DNA from 3 places in the Fictibacillus enclensis genome. Region 2 is predicted to be linked to each of the others. Evidence: riboswitches for the same ligand, from Rfam matches in the RefSeq annotation. Region 2 holds a riboswitch; each other region holds the start of a gene.
The links. Region 2 has a riboswitch for S-adenosylmethionine ahead of QNH15_RS05760 (homoserine dehydrogenase). Riboswitches for the same ligand answer to the same signal wherever they lie in the genome.

Region 1: another riboswitch for S-adenosylmethionine. It lies ahead of QNH15_RS16505 (methionine biosynthesis PLP-dependent protein); the one in region 2 lies ahead of QNH15_RS05760 (homoserine dehydrogenase).
Region 3: another riboswitch for S-adenosylmethionine. It lies ahead of QNH15_RS25175 (LLM class flavin-dependent oxidoreductase); the one in region 2 lies ahead of QNH15_RS05760 (homoserine dehydrogenase).

Annotation. Positions count from the first base shown of each region.
Region 1 covers NZ_CP126109.1:3,127,975-3,131,249, reverse strand. Annotated here, with positions in the region: gene hxlA (3-hexulose-6-phosphate synthase) at 1-587, shown strand, start outside; gene hxlB (6-phospho-3-hexuloisomerase) at 584-1,132, shown strand; SAM riboswitch class I at 1,208-1,322, shown strand; gene QNH15_RS16505 (methionine biosynthesis PLP-dependent protein) at 1,402-2,520, shown strand; gene metC (cystathionine beta-lyase) at 2,513-3,275, shown strand, end outside.
Region 2 covers NZ_CP126109.1:1,061,592-1,064,866, reverse strand. Annotated here, with positions in the region: gene QNH15_RS05760 (homoserine dehydrogenase) at 55-1,290, opposite strand; SAM riboswitch class I at 1,388-1,495, opposite strand; SAM riboswitch class I at 1,591-1,700, opposite strand; gene QNH15_RS05755 (hypothetical protein) at 1,742-1,930, opposite strand; gene QNH15_RS05750 (HPr family phosphocarrier protein) at 2,026-2,277, opposite strand; gene QNH15_RS05745 (GNAT family N-acetyltransferase) at 2,453-2,902, opposite strand; gene QNH15_RS05740 (hypothetical protein) at 2,982-3,122, opposite strand; gene QNH15_RS05735 (ABC transporter substrate-binding protein) at 3,180-3,275, opposite strand, start outside.
Region 3 covers NZ_CP126109.1:4,893,392-4,896,666, forward strand. Annotated here, with positions in the region: gene QNH15_RS25170 (ATP-grasp domain-containing protein) at 1-344, opposite strand, end outside; gene QNH15_RS25175 (LLM class flavin-dependent oxidoreductase) at 366-1,418, opposite strand; SAM riboswitch class I at 1,501-1,596, opposite strand; gene prmC (peptide chain release factor N(5)-glutamine methyltransferase) at 1,639-2,517, opposite strand; gene prfA (peptide chain release factor 1) at 2,519-3,275, opposite strand, start outside.

The DNA.
Region 1 (3,275 bases), 2.1 Mb from region 2:
CGGCAAAAGAGGCAGAGCAATATGTTGATCTTATCGAAGTCGGTACTTCATTAATTAAGGAATATGGTGTTGAGAGCATTTCTGAGATTAAAAAAAAGTTTCCGTTAAAACCAGTGCTGGCAGATATGAAGACCTTTGATAATGCAGCCTATGAATTTTCCATAGCCTTTGACGCAGGAGCAGACATGGCAACTGTCATGGGGGCGGCTCCCCTCGTAACGATTGAAACCTGTTTGAAGGTTGCCGAGGAAAATGGAAAAGAAGTGATGATTGATCTGCTAAATGTTTCATCTGAGCAAATGCAACGGCTGCTAAGCTATACATCTGCCGTATTTTGCGAACATGTAAGCAAAGATGAACAGGAGTCAGACAACAAAACGATGGAGAAACAGAACAAAGAAAGGCTTCCTGTTGACCGACTGGCCCTTGCAGGGGGAATTGCTTTATCCACTCTCCCAATGGCTGCCGAAAAAAATCCGGAGATCATTGTTGTCGGGTCCGCCATTACGAAAGCTGCGAATATCCAGGAAGCAGCCAAACAGATGTATACAGCTTGGAAAACGATTCGGACAGGAGAAAATGTATGAACGAACTGAATGTGATTGTAAAAGAGATGCAGGGAGTTATTGAGAAAATTGGAGAAGAAGAGATTGAGCGTTTTTATTCAGAACTCCAAAATACAACGAGAATCTTTGTGGCTGGCGAGGGAAGGTCGGGGTTTATGGCAAAAGCATTTGCCATGCGCCTGATGCACCTGGGCTATAACGTCTTTGTCATTGGTGAGACGGTAACTCCCTCGGTAGCCGAGGGGGATTGTCTTATCGCCATTTCGGGTTCCGGATCCACACAATCCGTCATCCATCAGGCGGAACGGTCAAGGTCGGCAGGCTCCAAAGTAGTATGCATTACAGCAAATGGAGATTCTGCTCTGGCACAAGTGGCTGATACATGTTTTGTCCTTCCGGCAGCTACAAAGAAAAGGGGAGAGAATGAAGCCAAAAGCATACAGCCACTCAGCTCCCTTTTTGATCAGTGTCTTCATGTGTTTTGCGATGCGGTATGTCTGAGGAGCAGCACACAGAAAACGCTCAGCCATGAGGAAGTTCTGTCCAGGCACAGCAACACGGAATAAAAATATAAAAAGAAAGCTTGAAACATTCAGATAATTGCGGTACACTAGGAACTACAATTTGATACGGATTAGATTTTCTTATCAAGAGAGGTAGAGGGAATGGCCCGATGAAACCTCAGCAACCTTCAGTGATTTCTGCTGAAAAGGTGCTAAGTCCAGCAAGTTCGATGACGAACTTGGGAGATAAGGAGAACGACAATTTGATGGTATTCAAAAGTCTTCTTCTTAAGAAGGCTTTTTTATTTTTTCTTTTGACTTAGGAGGCTGCCATGTATAAAACAGAAACAAAATTAGCTCAAATTGGAAACCGAAGTGAAGACCGCACGGGAACGGTTAATCCGCCCGTTTATTTTTCTACAGCATACCGCCATACCGGAATTGGAGAATCAAGTGGTTACGATTATATTCGAACAGGCAATCCGACACGTGAAGTGCTTGAAAAAGCGATCGCCGATCTGGAAGGAGCAGACGCCGGGTTTGCCTGTAGCTCGGGGATGGCGGCCATTGCGGCCATCCTCTCCCTCTTTCAATCAGGTGATGAATGGATTGTATCCAGTGATTTGTATGGCGGTACCTACCGCCTGCTCGAAGAAGGATACAAAAAATGGGGATTGTCCAGTAACTATGTAAACACGGCAGACGTAGCCGAAATTGAACAGGTGATCACTGAAAAAACAAAAGCCATCTTTTTAGAAACGCCGACCAACCCGCTCATGGAGGTATGTGATATTGAAGCTGTTGCACGTCTCGCCAAGAAACATGGGTTGCTCGTTATCGTTGATAATACCTTTTATACCCCTTTGCTGCAAAGGCCGATCGAGCTCGGAGCGGATATTGTAATCCACAGTGCAACGAAATACCTCGGAGGACACAATGATGTGCTCGCAGGTCTGATTGCGGCCAAAGGCGAGGAATTGTGCCAGGAGCTCTCGTACCATCACAATGCCTCAGGTGCCGTGTTAAGCCCGTTTGATGCCTGGCTTTTGATGCGCGGAATGAAAACATTGGCCCTTCGAATGAAAAAACATGAAGAAAACGCTAAGGTGTTGATTCAATTCCTGCAGAATCATGAAGGTGTAGATGACGTCCTTTATCCGGGAAGGGGAGGCATGATCTCTTTCCGGCTGAAAAAAGAGGAATGGGTCCCCCGTTTTTTGAAGTCTGTAAATCTGATAACCTTTGCCGAAAGCCTGGGCGGGGTTGAAAGTCTGGTAACGTATCCCGCGACCCAAACACATGCGGACATTCCTGAAGAAATACGTACAGCACGCGGAGTTTGCAACCGGCTTTTGCGTTTATCTGTTGGTATTGAAGACGAAAATGATTTGATTAACGACTTAAAACAAGCGCTGGACATTGTCCAGAAGGAGGCTGTAATTTATGAGTGACCATAACTGTCATACCTTTCAAACCAAATTGCTGCATCATAAACATAAAACCGATCCGGCTACCGGCGCGGTGAGTGTGCCCATGCATCTGTCCTCCACGTTCCATCAAGAGGATATTGATCAATTTGGAAAATATGATTATGCACGGTCTGCCAATCCGACAAGAGAAGCACTCGAACAGCAAATCGCTGAGCTCGAAGGCGGATGCAGAGGCTTTGCCTTTGCATCGGGCATGGCAGCGATCTCCACGTCATTTCTTCTTTTATCCCAAGGAGATCATATGATCATATCAGAGGATGTGTATGGCGGTACGTATCGAATGGTCACACAGGTGCTTTCACGACTGGGGATTACCCACACTTTTGTCGATATGACTGACCTTGATGCCGTAGAACAGGCAATCCAGCCCAATACAAAAGCCTTTTATATTGAAACGCCTTCCAATCCGCTTTTAAAAGTGACCGATATTCGGGCAGTGAGCGAGCTGGCGAAGGAGAAAGGTGCACTAACCTTTGTAGACAATACCTTTTTAACACCGGCTCTTCAGCAGCCGTTGTCGCTTGGAGCGGATATTGTTCTTCACAGTGCAACCAAATTCCTTGCCGGGCATAGTGATGTGGTGGCAGGTCTGGCCGTGGTGAAAGATGAAGAGTTGGCTGATCGCCTTTACTTTTTGCAGAACTCGTTTGGTGCCGTGCTGGGTGTCCAGGATTGCTGGCTATTAATGAGGGGACTGAAAACATTATACGTACGCC
Region 2 (3,275 bases):
GTTCAAGCAGCAAAAAAGATCCAGGCGGTTGTCCGCCTGGATCTTTTTATTTTTTTATAATAGAACTTCCTCTGCAACCTCGCTTGCAGCCGAGAGTCTCACAGGATAAATGCTCGTAAACGGCAAAGGACTTACAGGCAAGTCTCCAGCGTAAAGGAATGCAATGAGGGAGGCTTCCGGCAGAGAAACCGTATCGAGTACTGCTCCTTGAAGCTGCAGTGCAGAAATTGTTTCTCCCGAAATGTGCTCTTTTTCACCAATCAGAAGATAGGTCGTTCCCTCTTTGGCCTGTTTTCTTTGAACGACTTCTGAGACTGTCGGTTTGTCCTGATAAACACTGCCCGTCTCATACAGGGATAAAAAATCTTCGACGATGGCACTTGCTGTTGCTTCAGCCCCGGCACCGGGTCCCTGTAAGGTTAAACAGCCAAGAAGATCCGTCTGAATGCGGACGGCATTGTCCACTCCTTCCACTCCATAAAGCGGGTGTTCACTGTCTACCAACACCGGTTTCACCTTCAGCTCGAGACTGTCATCCAGGAGCACCAGATGTTTTAGGCGAAGTCCAAGCTGTTCTGCGAGCTGTATTTCCTCAAGACGCACATTTCCAATTCCCTTTACCTCGGCTTCCTCCCATATAGGCTGTTCACCATAAATCCACTTACTCAGCACCATGGCTTTATAAAAAGCATCCAGCCCTTCAATATCATTCGTCGGGTCAGGTTCTGCATACCCCTTTTGCTGGGCGAGTTCCAGAGCTTCCGGAAACGTAGATCCAGTTGTTCTCATGTGCGAGAGAATAAAATTGGACGTTCCATTCAATATTCCCTCCACGTGCTGTACTTTATTGATTCGCAAAAGCTCCCTCAGTGTCCTTAACACCGGGATGCCGCCGCCTACACTTGCTTCATATACAAAGCGTGCTCCTCTTGCTTTCGCAAGGCTTGTTAGCTCTTCCCCATGACGGGCAATCAGGTCTTTGTTGGCGGAAATTACATGGCACCCTGCTTCCAGTGACCGGGTAATGTACGTTTTGGCCGGTTCAATTCCCCCGATGGCTTCAATGACCACATCCGGCGCCTCCTTACCCAGAATTTTTTCAAACTCTGAGTATAATGGCGCTTTCTGAAAGTCGGACCTCGGTTTTGCCGGATTTTTAATCAATATTCCTGACAGACGAATCTTTTTTCCCAGCAACTGTTCAATATCAGGTTTTCTTTTTAACAATGAGGAATATACCCCGGTTCCCACAGTTCCCAGTCCCAGCAATGCAATTTTAATTTCACTCAATGATATCTCTCCCTTTGTTTGATTGGATAAGCTTACCTCTCGAGAATAGCTCCGAAATGAAAAAAGCCCCCTTCCTAAGAAGAGGGCGTCCGGCCTCCTCTTATCATCCAGGATTTCTCCTGCAGGTAGTAGCACCTTTTCAGGCAATATGCCTGAAGGTTGCCGGGCTTCATAGGGCCTTTCCCTCCGCCGCTCTGGATAAGAGTACATATGAGATTGAAACATGTTATGTAGCAAATGACTTTTTTAGTACTAAAAAACTCCCTTATCGATGATAAGAGAGTTACATTCCGGTTTCATCTCTTATCGCTCAAAGTTGTACCTTTGAAGGACTTGGCACCTTTTCAGACAATCTGCCTGAAGGTTGCCGGGTTTCATCGGGCCTTTCCCTCCACCGCTCTGGATAAGCTTTTTTAAATTAGTCTTACTTTATCATGGAGGAAGAAGAGCGTCAACCGCTCCTGGACCTATTTTTCCGTTCAAGATAAAACATGATCAGCAGTGAAGGCACCAGAGCCATGATAAAGGATTTGGTGATTACCGTTCCACTGAAACTTTCACTCGCAGCGATATGAAAAGCAAAATCTGTAAAAGTGATGGCCAAAGCCATTAAAACGGTCCCAGGAATTACGTTTTTCATAACAAATCCTCCTGTCGAGCGAAATTGAGTTACCACCAGTTTACAAAATCCGTGTGGTAAAATCCACTGTTCCAGGAATTTTCAGGCACATAAGGCTACACTAATTTTCCTGCACAAATCTGACGTATTCCTTCAAGGGCATCCTGCTGATCCTGTCCTTGCGCTGTTATACAGCACAAGCCAGCCATGCCTGAGAGTTTACTCATGCTTAACATGCTTTTGGCATTCATCTGGCAGTTATCGAATTCGAAATAGATTTGACACTCTTCAAATTCGTTCGCTTTATGAACAAGCTTTGATATTGTTCTGGAATTCATTTTTTCCTGCAAAAAGCAGTATGTCTTCATACCTTTCCACTCCTATTCCTTATCCCTGCCATTTTAACCCGCAATGATTAAGCACATATTAAGGCAGTTTAACTTTTTTTCATACCAATGAAGATATGCACGCCTGACCATCAATATGTGGATAATGGGCAGTTTAGGAAAAAAGGAGGAGCATCAGAAGGGTTAAAATTGTTTTTCAAAAATATGTATTTTTTTCCTCGTTTTCTTTAATTTCGATTTCTCTGAAGCCCATTCTGCTCCAAAAGCTGAACGCAGGAGCATTACCCGTTAAGATTCCGAGCCGCAATACGGGGTGCTTCATCTTTCTTAACTCATTTTCGCATTCCGTATAAAGCTTTTTTGCCAATCCCTGGTTTTTACAGGCTTTGGCAACCATCAGGAAACCCAGCCACGGCTTGCCATCCTTCGGGTTATGTAAAAGGTATTCAATAATGGCCGCGTTTTTGCCGTATTCTTTAACCACATAACGAAACCTGGGAGGCTTTATATCTAGAAGTTCCTCCATAATATCTTTTGGCTCCACTTTGCCTTTCCCGTAAAACAGCTCATTATAAAATGGATTGGGGTTCATAATCTCTAGTTCATCCATCGCTTTCTCCAGCCCGCTCTGTTCCCATATCAGCACTCCCGCACCCCCTATTCTTCTTTCTAGCATACAACAAAATCAAAAAAAACACGCTCCTGAAATCAGGGCGTGTTCTTCGTTATTGGCTGTCCTTGTTGTTCTTGATTTCGGCGATATCACCCTGATTGGCAATTGGATCAGCAAACGTTCCCTTCGGAATATCCGCCTTTCCTTTTCGCTGCTCCGCGTTTTGCTTGCGGATTTTTTCATTTTTGGCCATGCCGGACACCTCCTTGCCTGGTACTTAACATAACCAAACAAGGCGGAGTCTACTCTGTTATTTTTCCAGATTAATATAGGCTTTTTGGGTATCTATTTTCTTTTTGATCATATCTGTCTCATAAAGCCACTCTGAAACCTTATTCCACGACTT
Region 3 (3,275 bases), 1.3 Mb from region 2:
GCAATGGTTTTCGGTGTTTTCACTCCATGCGCTTCCAATTCGAGATACTGTGCCACTTTGCTGACCTCCAGCTGCAGAGCACGGCTGCCGTTCAGCACTTTTCTGCCATGGCGCTCGAGCCAGGCAATCACACTGGCAGCAAGTTCAGGAGCGTAACGGTGTCCCCGTGTATGGGAGGAAGCGCTCATGCGGCTGTAAAAAATGCCTTCAGGAGGTGTTTCGGACAGGTTAACCGTGCCCTGATCCAGATGCCAGGTTTCGTATGGTACTTCTAACTCGTCCAGCCGCTTAATTAAATGGTTGGTCCATTCATCGTTTTCGTGAATGATGTATACTTTTTTCAATTTCATCTCTCCTCTTCTCTTCTAGCTTAACGCCTTTTCCTGGTTGTATTTTTCCACTAACGGCATGACTTGCTTTGAAAATCGCTCCATTTCCTCCAGCTGTGGTGAGAACTGAAGCAGCAAAAGCTTTAGTCCGGCTTCTTCATATTCAACAATCCGCTTCGCGATTTGCTCAGGCGTTCCGATCAGGTTCGGGCGCAGACCCCGGTTGGAAACAGAATAATCCTGCAGCTGAATCTGCTGCTCAAGCTGAGACTTGCTTGTAAAATCCTTAAAGCCTGCATAGCCGCTCGTTTCTTTCACATCCGTGATTCGCTCGAGCTCTGCCTGTGCTTCTTCCTCGGTATCCCTGCAGATGACGTAAGCGGCCATTCCAAACGAAGACAAGGCCTCTTTTTCCGTCTGGGCTCTACGGTTTTTCATATCTGTAATCTTGGTATGGATCTCCTCAACAGTGCCCCCATGCATGACATAGGCATCACAGGAAGAAGAGATAACCTGTTTTCCACGTTCGCTCTCACCGCCGGCATAGAGGACAGGATTAGGCCGTTGCACCGGTTTAGGCGACAGTTTTGTTTTGGCAAGCTCATAGTACTTCCCTTTATAATTAAAGGTTTCTTCAGTCCAAAGGCCTTTTAGGACATCGATGAACTCCTGTGTTCGTTCATAGCGCTCATCATGGGCGGTAAAGACGCCGCCATACTGCTTCGCCTCTTCTTCCCACCAGGCAGAAACCACATTCAAGGTAAATCTTCCGCCGCTGATCTGATCAATGTTGGCAGCCATTTTGGCAGTAACCGCCGGGTTATGGAATCCGGGGCGAACCGCGGTCATGATTTCAATCTTTTCTGTAACTGCAGCCAGACCGGCCGCCGTTGTCCATGCTTCTAACGCGTCCTGTTCCGGTCCTTTTATATCATTCAGATAAAGCTCCGCAATCAGTGTAGTATCGTATCCCCATTTTTCCGCCGACTGAATCACTTGTTTTGCATAATCAAAGGTCGGAGGCATATTTTCGTCTTCCACGTTTCTAAGCCAGCCGCCGAATATGGGTAGCCAAAATCCAAATCTCATCTCTTTCTCTCCTCTGCTTTATTAAAACGAAAAAAACACAAAAAAACTTCTTCTTAGATAAGAAGAAGTTTCCGCCGCTTCAATCTTATCTTTCAGGATGTGTTCCTGCTGGATTTAGCACCTTCAAACGGGTTGCCGGGTTTCATAGGGCCAGTCCCTCCACCACTCTGGATAAGATTTATTTTATTATAGTAATCCTACAACAAAAGTAGGACTTGCGTCAATATTTTGAAAACCCAATTTCTGCAATAACCATGCGTTCCTTTTGGCTGATGTCCCGCACAGTGACCACGTCGGCTCCCGGGAAGGTAATTCGCAGCATCTCCGCTACCGTCTGGCCCTGGTCATGGCCGACTTCAAAAGCAACAATCGCTTTTGGCTTCAGCACTTGTGGCAATTCCTCCATAAACCTTCTGTAAAAAACATAACCGTCCTGGCCGCCGCTGAGCGCCCTCATCGGTTCCTGATCCTTAACGATCGTTTCAAGCCCCTCTATTTCCCAGTCAGGAATGTAAGGGGGATTGGAGACAACAATGTCCGCCTTTTCGCCTTTTTCGATCCACGGCTGCAGGAGGTCCCCATGAAGGAAACGGACGTCCGCGCCCAAACGCCGGCTGTTTTCTTTTGCCACTTCAATCGATTCTGCGGCAATATCAACCGAGGACACAGAGAGGCTCCGATTTTCCAATGCTAAAGTGATCGCAATCGCCCCACTGCCTGTGCCAACATCGATGGTCTGAATCTCCTTTTGATCCCCAAACCGTGTTTCTGCACGCTTGAGTACTTCATATACAAGTTCTTCGGTTTCGGGCCTTGGAATGAGGACTTCCCGGTTTACGATGAACCTGCGTCCGTAAAACTCTTCATAGCCCGTAATATACTGGACAGGCACACCTTCACCATGTTGTTTTACCGCTGCTTCAAATGATGCTCGCTGAGCCTCTGTCATGGGATCATTCAATCCCATGAGCAGCTCGGTCCGGCTGAGATCACCGAGCACATGGCGCAGCAGCAGTTCTCCCGCTTCTGGTTCGCGTTTCTTTTCTTTTAAAAAAGATGAAGCCCAGTTCAGGGCTTCATGCCGTTTCCTATTTTCCATTTTACGCTTCCGTCTGAGCCTTCATCAAGCTGGTCTGGTCTTCTGTAATGAGAGCATCAATAAACTCATCCAGCTTGCCGAGCAAGATCTGGTCCAATTTTTGAAGAGTCAGTCCGATTCGGTGGTCGGTTACACGGTTTTGCGGGAAATTGTAGGTGCGGATTCGCTCTGAACGGTCTCCCGTTCCCACGGCAGACTTTCGGTTTTCATCATATTCCTTTTGTTTTTCCTGCTGAATTTTATCGTACACACGGGCACGGAGAACCTTCATCGCTTTTTCTTTATTCTTGATCTGTGATTTTTCATCCTGACAGGACACAACGGTTCCTGTTGGAATATGTGTAAGACGAACGGCGGACTGGGTCGTGTTAACAGACTGTCCCCCCGGTCCGCTTGAAGTAAAGGTATCTACGCGGACATCTTTTTCATGAATCTCCACTTCTACTTCTTCTGCTTCCGGAAGAATCGCTACCGTGGCTGTGGATGTATGGATACGCCCGCCGGATTCCGTAGCAGGGACACGCTGTACACGATGTGCGCCATTTTCGTATTTCAGCTTGGAATAGGCACCATCTCCATTCACCATGAAAATGATCTCTTTATAGCCGCCAAGCTCGGTATAGCTTGCTTCGATTACTTCTGTTTTCCAGCCCTGCATTTCAGCATAACGGCTGTACATTTTATAGAGATCCCCAGCAAACAGTGCAGCCTCGTCTCCACCGGCCGCCCCACGAACCTCAACGATAACGTTTTTGTCA